Regions from separate parts of the Brevibacillus sp. RS1.1 genome, predicted to be linked through region 2. Evidence: a T-box and tRNA genes for the amino acid it is inferred to sense, from the RefSeq annotation. Region 2 holds a T-box; the other holds one or more tRNA genes.
The links. The T-box of region 2 lies ahead of serS (serine--tRNA ligase). A T-box ahead of a tRNA ligase gene usually reads a tRNA of that ligase, here a tRNA-Ser.

Region 1 (6,110 bases), on a different contig from region 2:
GAGTCTAGTCGCTGCTTGGGCGAACCAGTAGAGCGGCATGGCAGTAGCTACCCCCGCCAGTGTCAGCAACAAAAGTTGCCACCACGCTAAGGATGTCATCGTCTCTGTCCCATTAACCTGTAGCATCAACAAATAACCGAAAGCAATAGGGGCCACAAACAGCGTCTCCCACGCCAGTCCGACCATCGCCTCCAACCGGACGAGTTTTTTCGCCAAGCTGTAAAAAGCAAAGGTCAGAGCAAGTGATAAAGAGACCCATGGAATCTCACCGTACTGGAAGGTGATGAACAGGACTCCGAAAGCCGCGAGTATAAGCGCGAACCATTGCCCAGCATGCATTTTTTCTTTTAAGAAAAGGACTCCAAGCAGTACAGTGATGAGAGGATTCATATAGTAACCAAGACTCGTTTGCATAACATGATTGTTATTCACTGCCCAGATAAAAATAAGCCAGTTTGCGCTGATTAGCAGTGAACATATCGCTAATGCTCCGAACATTTTAAAACCAGTAACCGCTCCCCACATACTGCGCCAGCGTTTCGTTACCTGAATAATGATTGCGACAAAAATAACCGACCAGACGATTCGATGAGCGAGTATCTCCCATGCCCCCATTGCCTGAAACAGCTTCCAATAGAGCGGGAGTAACCCCCAAGCCAAATACGCCACAATTGCATAAATAATCCCCTGTCTCATCCTGCTCCTCCATGTGTTTCGCCTTCTCTTTCTCTATAGACGACTTTTAAACTTCTTCTCTATGAAGTAGTGTAACGGAAATACGAAAAAACAGCTATGTATTCTCACGTAAAAGAAGGTGTCCCCTACACTTTCATCCGTTACCATATTACCAATGTACGCAGCTATCTAATTACCTTAGTAGCATAGTAAAGTGCAGACAAAAATTTTATTGTACCACTTTTATACCTGTAGTACAATAGTCATTATTCTTCCGAGTTTAGTCATACGAAAGGAACTTTTACTTATGACATACTGGCGATCTATCTTTTTAGTTTTACTCGGTGCGTGCAGCTACGGTGTCCTCTCGATCTTCATGAAGCATGCTTTTCAACTCGGCTTTACGCCGTTTGAAATGAGTGGAAGCCAATTGATTTTTGGCGGATTGATCATGACGGTCATGGCCATCTTTTTCTCCAAGCAACGGTTTTCGTTCAAGTATTTGTTGCTTTTGGCACCAGCCAGCCTCATGATGGCCTCAACCAGTCTTTTTTACCATCAGGCTGTTAGCCGGGTTTCTGCTTCGCTCGCAATCGTTCTCCTCTTTCAGTTTACCTGGATCGGCGTTTTGCTGGAGGCGATTGTGGATCGCAAATGGCCGACCGCTGAAAAATGGGTGTCTCTGGCTATGCTTGGAGCAGGGACCGTTCTTGCAAGTGGACTTAGCGAAAGCGGAATTCAGAGTGTAGACATGGTCGGACTGATCTTCGGTCTGATGTCAGGCGCGACCTTTGCCTTGGTTATTTTCTTTAGCGGGCGAATTCTTCCAGGAATGGACCCCTACTTGCGAAGCGCGATTTCGATTAGTATGGCTGCCCTGATGCTCTCGATCGTTTATCCACCAACTTTCCTGGTAAATGGTCAGCTTCTGCAAGGTTTGCTGCCGCTTGGTCTTTTGGTTGCGATCTTCGGTTCGGTCATTCCCATCTTCTGTTTGGCTGTCGGTGTGCCACGGATCGGCAATGGACTGGCTACCATTTTAAGTGCAGTCGAGCTACCCACTGTCGTGCTCTTGTCGAGCTTCGTACTTCAAGAGACTGTCTCTCTCCCTCAATGGGGTGGCGTATTCATGATCCTTGCTGCCATCTGCGTACCGCAAGTAAAATGGCGGAAACTATTCTCCCCTTCTCACGCCCTCGAGCAGGAAAGAATGTAGCGCCGTTTCTTATAACCGCATACAAAAAGCGTGCAGACGAATTGGCTCTGCACGCTTTTTTGATGATGCTCCCTCTTTTTATGGAAGGAAGGTAGAATCTTTGACTCGAATTTATTTACAAAGACTGCCACTCTAGGGGGAAAGCCTGCTGATTGGGATACGCAGCCACCGAAACTCGCCGTGCTCTTCTCCCTATTACAAGAACAACCTCAGAAGATACAAGCCGCTTACAAGGATCGATTAGAAGCAGAGTTTCCCGCAACGGAATCTGACATGCATACGATTTCACAAGTGCTTGTCCGAACGATTTTTCACGAAGGGATGCACCTCGCCTCCCTCAATACAATCCGGAGGTGTCTAGGCAAATGAATCAGATTATCACGCCGATTTTTCGTATGTTTGATGTTGAGAAGGCAAGAGAGTTTTACGTGGATTTTCTAGGTTTTCAAATTGATTGGGAGCATCGTTACGAGGATCATTTTCCTTTATACATGCAAATTTCCTCTCCATCGTGCACACTTCATCTGTCTGAGCATCACGGGGATGCTTGTCCTGGCTCAGCGATTCGCGTACAGGTAGAGAACATTGAGCTTTTTCATCAGTCCCTGTTGCGCCAAGAGTACAAGTATGCTCGTCCTGGTTTAGAGGAGACGCCGTGGGGAACGCGTGAAGTGAGCGTGACCGATCCTTTTGGAAATCGCCTTCACTTTTATCAGCCAGATCACTCGTAAACAAATACAAAGAAAGCCCAGCCGGAGTTCCTTTACAGGAGCCACCGCTGGGCTATTTCATTTTTACATTTTGAACATAAATAGATGGGGCGATCGATGGGACTTGAACCCACGAGTGCCGGAGCCACAATCCGGTGCGTTAACCCCTTCGCCACGACCGCCATATATAGGGTTTGCTTGGTGCGGTCGAGAGGACTTGAACCTCCACGGTGTTGCCACCACTAGAACCTGAATCTAGCGCGTCTGCCAATTCCGCCACGACCGCATATAAAAATGGTGGAGGCTGACGGGATCGAACCGCCGACCCTCTGCTTGTAAGGCAGATGCTCTCCCAGCTGAGCTAAGCCTCCAAATCACCTACAAGATGTAGGGATTTTTCTAAGTGACCCGTAGGGGATTCGAACCCCTGTATGACAGCGTGAAAGGCTGCTGTGTTAAACCGCTTCACCAACGGGCCAAGTATGATGGCGGATGGAGTGGGATTTGAACCCACGAGACGGTTCGACACCGCCTACACGATTTCCAATCGTGCTCCTTCGGCCGCTCGGACATCCATCCATTGAGCCTGCAAGCGTTCGCTTCGGCAAGAATTAATCTATCATATTCACAACATGATATCAAGTGATATTTTGAAAGTTTTTCCCTTTGTCCATCTCCGAGCCATTCATGTCAGGCGATTATCTATCGAATCGAAACGAAAAAAGGGAGATTGCCTAAAGCAACTTCCCTTCTTGTTCAATATGATACAAGTAGTATTCCTTTACAAGACGGAGTGATGTTAGTTGTCAAAAAGAAAACACCGTTCAGTAGGCTTCCCCTGTTTGTACGGAAACTGGTGTGGGCCTGGATGCTCCGGGCCGGCTGCGCCAATTGATAATGTCGACAGATGCTGCAAGAGGCATGATGAATGCTATGTAAAGCACGGCTATTTCTCTTGTCACTGCGATCAGGAGCTCGTACGCTGCCTTCGAAATAAAGTAAACAACACAACGGAAAAAGGGAGAATGGCCGGAATCATCTCGAATTTTTTCTCTCGTACAGGGTGCTTTCCCAGCAATCCTCGCTAGCCTTTTCTGAATCGTTTTCCTTGTCAGTTTTCATCCAAAAAACGGTAACAACTTGGACATGATTCAGACATAATTACCTTGTTTTTCCTTGTATTTTTTTGGTACTCTATTGAATGTCCAAGGAGGGTACGCAGCGTGGAATTGCACATACGAACAGACGCCAGTGTGGCACTGACGTTAAAGAGAGAAATTATTTGTCATGGTATTTCCCGTTTTTATGTCCGTCCATACGATGATGATCACGTTGAATTTATATTCCTATCACTCTCAGAGCATCAGAAGAAGCTGCTGTCTTATTCACTACGAAATTACAGCTACTGTCTAACATATCTAGCTTAATCGTTCTACGGCCATTTTTCTCCCCTTTTTTAAAGGGGAATTTTTATTCCCTTTTTTCGATGTATCCAAAACGGCGAACATCGTCTGCGGTCAAGTTATGCAAGGCATTCAAAAATTCGATTTGGAAACTGCCTGGACCTACTCCTGCTGCTTTCTCGGCTGCCAGCTGAGCAGCAACACCGTAGCATACCAATGCCGCAGCTCCTGCGATCAGCTTGTCTTTTGCAATGGCTGCAAACGCTCCCATAACAGACGTTAACAAACAGCCTGTTCCGGTCACCTTCGTTAAGATTGGATGACCATTATGGATCGAGTAAGTCGTTTCTCCGTCCGAAATAACGTCAACCTTGCCCGTAATCGCAACGATTGTTCTTAGTTTTTTCGCTGCTGCTCTCGCTAGGTCCTCGACATCTCCGCCTGCTTCCTTCGCATCTACACCTTTAATCTCCCACCGCTCCCCGATAACGTTCGCAATCTCGGCAGCATTTCCTCTTATGAGGGCTATATCTAGTTCCTGGGCAAGACGTTGACTTGTCTCGGTTCGATACGATGTTGCTCCCGCCCCCACCGGATCAAACAAAACAGGCACTCCATGCTGATTCGCGGATTTTCCTGCGATTAACATCGCTTCGATCTCGTGCTCATTCAATGTCCCTATATTCAATACAAGAGCTCCGGCGATCTTTGCCATATCTGCCACCTCTTGTTTGGCGTACGCCATGACAGGGGATGCACCGAGAGCTAACAAGCCGTTCGCTGTAAAGTTTGTGACAACTACGTTCGTTATATTATGAACGAGTGGATTTTCCTCGCGCACTTTAATTAGTAATTGCCCGATTGTCTCCAGAATCATGATCGTTACCCCTTTCCTCCTGAACAGAGACTCGTGGAATCATCTTGTACACCTCGATGACTTCTCCTAATATAGAATGCTCTTGTATGACGCCAATGATGATATACGTGTGTTTTAAGATGGGTAATTCGCGCATATTCGCTACGATTTTCCACACCTTCCCATCATCATCCGTCACACTAGCACTGAACGAGACTCTTCCCGCCCCTTCTTTCAAGATATCCACGGCATCAAGCACTCCGCATATTTTCATCCGATCATCTGGATGCATGATCCGGTTTTCCTCGACCCATTTTAGCTTCATTTCTTCTACTTTTAGTGTTTTCCATCGATCAAGGAACTCCCAATCCTTGGAATGCGGAAATATATGCTTCGTTTGCTCAAGGAAGGTGTTGTACTCTCCGTGTAGCTGATCTACATAATCATCTACATCCTCAGAAATCACGCGAATCGAATTTTCTCCGCAAGTACGGATGTGGTGAGCCAGGTATTTGAAGGACTCGATCATATCAAAGTTTCCCCAGCCCCAGGCCTGTTCGCCGAAAACTCCCCCCCGGGTTCGGCATTTTAGGCAGGTGAAGTAATAGTATGTAGGCATATCTGTTCCCCTATCTCCCCTATTTTGTCTCTCTTTTGGTATCGGTTGAGGAAGCGATGCAATTTATGTTACATTCGAACCTATTTTTTGAAACTTTTCAGCAATTTGTTCACAATTTAATTCCTGTATTTTAGTGTAAGTTAAATCACAAAAGGTGGCTCCCCCAAAATTTTCAGGAAGCCACTCTTCATTATACTCCTTTTATGGCAATAAGAGGGTTACATTTTGCTACGACAGTGGCAAGATTTGCTCCCACAACGGAATCAATGATTTGATCCACATCTTTATAGGCTTGCGGGCATTCATCAAGGATGGAAGCGAGCGAACGGTGATTCACCATGATCTCATCTTCCTGTCCCACGCGCATTGCCTGCTCGAATTGATCGATGGTCACAAGCTCCTTGGTTGCTTTGCGGGAACGAACACGCCCTGCACCATGACAGATCGAATAAAAGTTTTTGGCGCCAGCCTCCGATCCAACCATGATATAGGACGATGTTCCCATAGAACCTGGAATCAATGCTGGATGTCCCGTTTTACGGTAAGCCTTCGGATTTTGGAAATGGCCTGCTGGCAACGCCTTTGTCGCTCCTTTGCGGTGGACGAGCACCGGCGAATTGCGATGGAATTC
Region 2 (6,110 bases):
CTTGATTCCCGGTCAAAGCCCCCAACGCTTTAATATGATGCTCGGTGTGCAACAGTTCCCACAGACGCTCTGCTCCCAGACGAGCTAGCGTATGCTCGATTTGTACGGAACCGCGCAGACGAACGACATCTTCTGCCGTATACGGGCGTGTAATCCCTTGAAACCGCTCCCCCTGCCAGCTTTGCTCCACCTGTTGAATCGCGTCTTGCTTGTTTACTTTCGTCATTTTCATTTCCCCCACTCTTTTTATTTTTACAAATAGCGATAACCCGGTACCGTTAGGAAGTCTTCAAAATCTTCTGTCGTTACTAATTGCAAGAACAGATCACCTGCAATCGTATACTTGCTGTTGTCGTACCTCTCTTGGCCAATTGCTTGCTTGATCGCTTGCAGCTCCTCACTCAGCCACTGCTTCACCAAGCCTTCCGTCACCTTTCTACCATCCTGCAAGACTCCGTGACGATGGCGCATCCATTGCCAGACCTGTGCCCGCGAAATTTCTGCTGTAGCCGCATCCTCCATCAGATTGTTGATCGGCACAGCCCCAGAGCCTCGCAACCAAGCCTCGATGTACTGCAAGCCTACACTTATGTTCGTACGGACACCCGCTTCTGTAATCGTGCCCTCTGGGACTGCCAGCAGGTGACTAGCAGATACGTCTACGTCTTCACGTTTGTACCAAATTTGGTTCGGCTCTCTCATCAGGCGATCGAACACTTCCATAGCTACTGGCACTAGCCCCGGGTGAGCAACCCAAGTCCCATCATGTCCATCGTACGCTTCCCGCTCTTTGTCAGCGCGCACTTTGGCAATGGCTTCTGCGTTTTGTACCGGGTCATTTTTCACCGGAATTTGTGCAGCCATTCCCCCAATGCAAGGCGCCATCCGTTTATGGCAAGTCTTCACGGCCAGCGTGGTGTATGCTTTCATGAACGGAACCGTCATAGTTACTTGCGCACGATCCGGCGTAATGACATCAGGCTGATTCCGCAGCTTTTTGATATAGCTGAAAATGTAATCCCAACGTCCGCAATTCAGTCCTGCACTATGCTCGCGCAGCTCATACAGAATCTCATCCATCTCAAAGGCTGCGAGAATCGTTTCGATCAATACTGTCGCGCGAATAGTACCGCGTGGAATATTTAATTCATCCTGCGCGAAAAGGAAGACGTCGTTCCAGAGTCGAGCCTCCAAGTGGCTCTCCAGTTTCGGTAAGTAGAAATACGGTGCTGTCTGATTCGCGATAAGAGCATCTACGTTGTGGTAAAAGTAAAGTCCGAAATCAAGCAGGCTGCCGGAGATCGGTTTTTGATCGAGGAGGATGTGCTTTTCTTCAAGATGCCAGCCACGAGGACGCACGATCAAAACCGCTGTCTTTTCATTGAGGGTGTATGATTTGCCCTCCGGACTGATGTAAGAGATATTGCGGCGTACCGCATCCTTCATGTTGATTTGGCCTTGGATGGTGTTCTCCCAGGTCGGTGAGTTCGCGTCCTCAAAGTCAGCCATGAAAAGCCGAGCACCCGAGTTCAGTGCATTGATGACCATTTTTCGGTCACCCGAAGGTCCTGTAATCTCCACCCGTCTGTCCTGCAAATCTTTGGGCAATGGAGCAACAGTCCAATCTCCTTTACGAATGTCCGCTGTCTCCTGTAGAAAATCCGGCAGTTGGCCTGCATCGATTTGCAATTGACGCTCCACGCGTTTCGCCAACAATTGTTGTCGTCTGTCGCCAAACCTTTGCTCCAGCTTCATCACGAATTGAATCGCTTCTGGTGTCAGGATTTCTTGATAACCAGGGTGCATCTCACCGGAAATCTGCACCTCCAGCGGATATGGATTCGTTGGTACGGTAGTCAAAACAGCCCCTCCTCCCTCAATTCAAAGTTATTATGGTACAGATTGATAAAATTATTTTTATTATATAACAGTAGTGACAAAAAAAATGTCCTTACTCCTGATACCCGCTGCCACTACAATGACTGCAGCATACATGCCCGTCTCCCATGCACTTGTGGCAAGCCGCTCCGTTGGCATCACGACCAACGCCTCCACATCTTGGGCAATTTTGTTCTCCGTTTCCTTCACACCGATAGCAGTCCATTCTCCATTCCTCCATTTCTGTATTAAAACAATATTCTTAAAATTTGTTTTTATTATATAACAGAGATTAGTACAGTGCAACACGTTTTTTAAAAAAATTCGCCTGTATTAGTACACAATATAAAACAGCCCTTGACCCGTTATGGATCAAGAGCTGCTTTTTAAATTTCTCGGTTATTACTTCGGTGCGATCTTGTCTACTCCGCCCATGTATGGACGAAGAACTTCTGGAATCACGATTGCTCCGTCTGCCTCTTGGTAGTTCTCCAAGATTGCTGCTACTGTACGTCCAATCGCCAAACCAGAACCATTCAATGTATGCACAAATTCTGGCTTCGATTTCGTATCGCGACGGAAACGGATATTGGCACGGCGCGCTTGGAAATCTTCAAAGTTCGAGCAAGACGAAATCTCACGGTATGTGTCGCCACTCGGAATCCAAACCTCGATGTCGAATTTCTTCGCAGCCGTAAAACCAAGATCGCCTGTGCACATGCTAAGAACACGGTATGGTAGTCCAAGCAGTTGAAGTACCTTTTCAGCGTTTTTCACCAGCTTGTCGAGTTCGTCATAAGACTCTTCTGGTTTCACGAATTTCACCAACTCAACTTTGTTGAATTGATGCTGACGAATCAACCCACGCGTATCACGACCGGCAGAACCCGCTTCCGAGCGGAAACATGCGCTGAAAGCAGTGTAGTAGCGAGGGAGATCCGCTCCATCCATGATTTCATCACGATGCATATTGGTGACTGGCACCTCTGCCGTTGGAATCAGGAAGTAATCTGGTCCCTCGATTTTGAATGCATCCTCTTCAAACTTAGGCAATTGACCCGTTCCCGTCATGCTCGTACGGTTGACGATAAACGGTGGGATCACTTCTTCATAGCCATGCTCGTTCGAGTGCAAATCCATCATGAAGTTCATCAGTGCGCGCTCCAGACGTGCACCCAAGCCTTTATAGAAAACAAAACGGCTTCCTGTTACTTTTGCCGCGGTTTCAAAATCGAGGATGCCTGCTTGACTAGCCAGCTCCCAGTGAGGCTTAATCTCGAAGTCAAACGCACGTGGCTCTCCCCATGTCCAGGCAATCACGTTATCGTCTTCTGTCGTACCGATCGGCGTGCTTTCATGCGGAAGGTTCGGGAGGCTCAGCAAAATGAACTCCAGCTGTTCATCCAGTTGGCGCAGCTCTTCATCCAAAGCCTTGATGCGCTCATTTACTTCTTTCATTTCCGCGATCAGATGGTCTGCATTTTCCTTATTGCGTTTCATAACCGCTACTTGTTCGGATACCGTATTACGCTTATTTTTCAACGCTTCTGCTTCTTGGATGACTTCGCGACGCTTTTCATCTACTTCTACGAATTGATCCAACGCAGAAATATCTTCATTACGGTGAGCCAAACGGCGTTTTACTTCTTCTAGATCCTGGCGTAATACTTTTACGTCCAACATGTGTAAATCCCTCCGAATCGTATTGAAAAAAAACAAAAAACACCCGTCCCCTGGTAAGGGACGAGTGTTGTATACCCGCGTTGCCACCCTCGTTGACACATGCAGTAATCCTTCATGCATATGTCCACTCTTCCGTCATAACGGGACGGTTCCGGACAAAGTTGTTGTTCCTTTGCCACTCCGAGATGGATTCCCTCACATAACCGGATCGGTTCGCACCTACCACCGACTCTCTAGGCCTGGCTCTTGTGAAGTACTTGTTCTCATCATCGCATTCTCATTCATGAATACTATTATTGTTAACTGTACTACAGGTTCTATACGTATGTAAAGACCACCCCACCTCGATCTTTACAGAAAAAAGAAGATCGGCGCCTTTTTAAGGGCCCGATCTTCCGGTATGACAACTAGCTTCTGTATTCCTTAACCATGTCGAGAAAGTATTTGTGCAGTCTTGTATCTTCGGTCAATTCTGGGTGAAAGGCTGCTGCCAAATAGTGACCGCTTCGGGCGACAACAATCTTATCTTCGTGCTTAGCCAAGACTTGACCGTTCTCTCCCACTTCCATGATATACGGTGCCCGGATGAACACTGCCGGGTAATCTGCCCCCACATCGGCAACAGGCATCAAGACTTCAAAGCTCTCCTTTTGGCGACCAAAAGCATTCCGCTCCACTTTGATATCCATCAAGCCTAAATGGTAATCGTCTTGTCCTTGAATCCGTTTCGCCAGAAGAATCGCTCCTGCGCAAGTTCCGAAGATCGGCTTATTCGCCTTACCGAACTCTTGAACCGCCTCCATGAATCCGTACTTGTGCATCAGCTTGCTAATCGTGGTGCTTTCTCCGCCAGGAATGACCAGTCCATCAAGGTCATCCAGTTCTTCTACTCTTTTGACCGGGACAGCTGTGGCACCAACCTCTTCTAGCATTCGCAGATGTTCTGCTACAGCTCCTTGTAGAGCGAGTACGCCGATTTTCATGCTACTCACCTTACCAGCCGCGCTCTTGCATGCGATCAGCTTCACGAATTTTGGAGATTTCGATTCCTGGCATTGCCGTCCCCAAGCCTTTGGATACGCGAGCAATCAGTTCGTAATCTGTGTAGTGGGTGGTCGCTTCCACAATCGCGCGAGCAAACTTCTCTGGATTCTCTGATTTAAAGATACCAGAGCCAACAAACACGCCATCGGAACCGAGTTGCATCATCAGGGCAGCATCTGCTGGTGTTGCTACTCCACCTGCTGCGAAGTTTACAACTGGCAGCTTACCTGTTTTGTGTACCTCTTCAAGCAGTTCGTATGGGGCACCCAGGTTTTTGGCTTCCGCCATCAGTTCATCGTAGGACATGGCTTGCACTTTGCGGATTTGGGACATCATCGTGCGCATGTGACGAACAGCCTCTACAATGTTTCCGGTACCTGGCTCACCTTTTGTACGGATCATGGATGCACCTTCCCCAATACGGCGGAGGGCTTCACCCAGATCACGGGCGCCACATACAAACGGTACAGTGAACTCTTTTTTATTGATATGGTACAAGTCATCTGCCGGAGTGAGCACTTCACTCTCATCAAGATAATCTACACCCAGAGATTCGAGAACACGCGCTTCAACAAAATGACCGATACGAGCTTTTGCCATAACAGGGATCGAAACAGCATTCAGTACTTCCTCTACAATGCCAAGGTCAGCCATACGCGCAACTCCACCAGCTGCACGAATGTCAGACGGTACACGCTCTAAAGCCATTACAGCAACAGCACCCGCTGCTTCTGCAATTTTCGCTTGTTCAGCATTCACGACGTCCATAATGACGCCGCCTTTTTGCATTTCAGCCATACCTCTTTTAACGCGGGACGTTCCTACTTGTACCATTACAAATACCCCCTACATCATGAGTCAGAACCGAAACTGTTATGCGGTGTTATGGTTCCTGTTACCGTCATTGTAAACGATAGATGTAGGGGAAAACAATAGTTATTTAATTTCCGGTTCCACTGCTAAACAAATTGCTGAAAAACTCTATAATGCTGCGGAAGAACAGACGAATCCAGCTCGCTTCCTCTACTGCCTGTCCTGCTACGATATCCACGCCTGCTTTTGCTGCGTCTTCAGGCTGCAAGTAATCCGATTCCTTCATACCTTCTTCTTTCAAAACGATCTTACCGACAACTTGTCCTTGCTGAATCGGTGCGGTTAGCTCCTGGAAGGTAACCGTTGGCGTGTATTTTGCTTCCGTACCGGTTTTGGTGATCATATTTACTTCACTGCCTGTAACGACTGGTACAGTTACCTCTACACCGTTTTTCACAGGAGCTGTTTCAAATCCTTTGACTGGTACATTCTTGTCCATTTGTTTTGTGAGTTTGAAATTGCCAAAACCGTAGTCAAACAGTTTTCTCGTCTCAGCAAAACGCTTTGACTCGGTGCTTGCTTTCATCACGACGCTAATCAAACGCATGTTGTCGCGAACAGCCGTACCTGTAAAACAATAACCTGCTGCATCTGTGTGCCCCGTTTTTAATCCGTCTACACCTGGGTAGTAA

Region 1: it encodes a tRNA-Ser, which carries the amino acid that the T-box ahead of serS (serine--tRNA ligase) is inferred to sense. The anticodon was not compared.

What each region holds. Positions count from the first base shown of each region.
Region 1 covers NZ_JABSVA010000001.1:938,124-944,233, forward strand. The annotation lists gene rarD (EamA family transporter RarD) at 1-696, opposite strand, end outside; gene HP570_RS04365 (EamA family transporter) at 983-1,891, shown strand; gene HP570_RS04370 (glyoxalase superfamily protein) at 2,257-2,622, shown strand; tRNA gene HP570_RS04375 (tRNA-His) at 2,708-2,783, opposite strand; tRNA gene HP570_RS04380 (tRNA-Leu) at 2,801-2,887, opposite strand; tRNA gene HP570_RS04385 (tRNA-Val) at 2,897-2,972, opposite strand; tRNA gene HP570_RS04390 (tRNA-Glu) at 3,006-3,079, opposite strand; tRNA gene HP570_RS04395 (tRNA-Ser) at 3,088-3,180, opposite strand; gene thiM (hydroxyethylthiazole kinase) at 4,072-4,881, opposite strand; gene HP570_RS04410 (hypothetical protein) at 4,847-5,389, opposite strand; gene HP570_RS04415 (RtcB family protein) at 5,670-6,110, opposite strand, start outside.
Region 2 covers NZ_JABSVA010000011.1:132,303-138,412, forward strand. The annotation lists gene aceA (isocitrate lyase) at 1-226, opposite strand, end outside; gene aceB (malate synthase A) at 253-1,860, opposite strand; gene HP570_RS29720 (hypothetical protein) at 1,921-2,088, opposite strand; gene serS (serine--tRNA ligase) at 2,281-3,561, opposite strand; T-box leader at 3,615-3,840, opposite strand; gene pdxT (pyridoxal 5'-phosphate synthase glutaminase subunit PdxT) at 3,969-4,544, opposite strand; gene pdxS (pyridoxal 5'-phosphate synthase lyase subunit PdxS) at 4,555-5,439, opposite strand; gene HP570_RS25370 (D-alanyl-D-alanine carboxypeptidase family protein) at 5,546-6,110, opposite strand, start outside.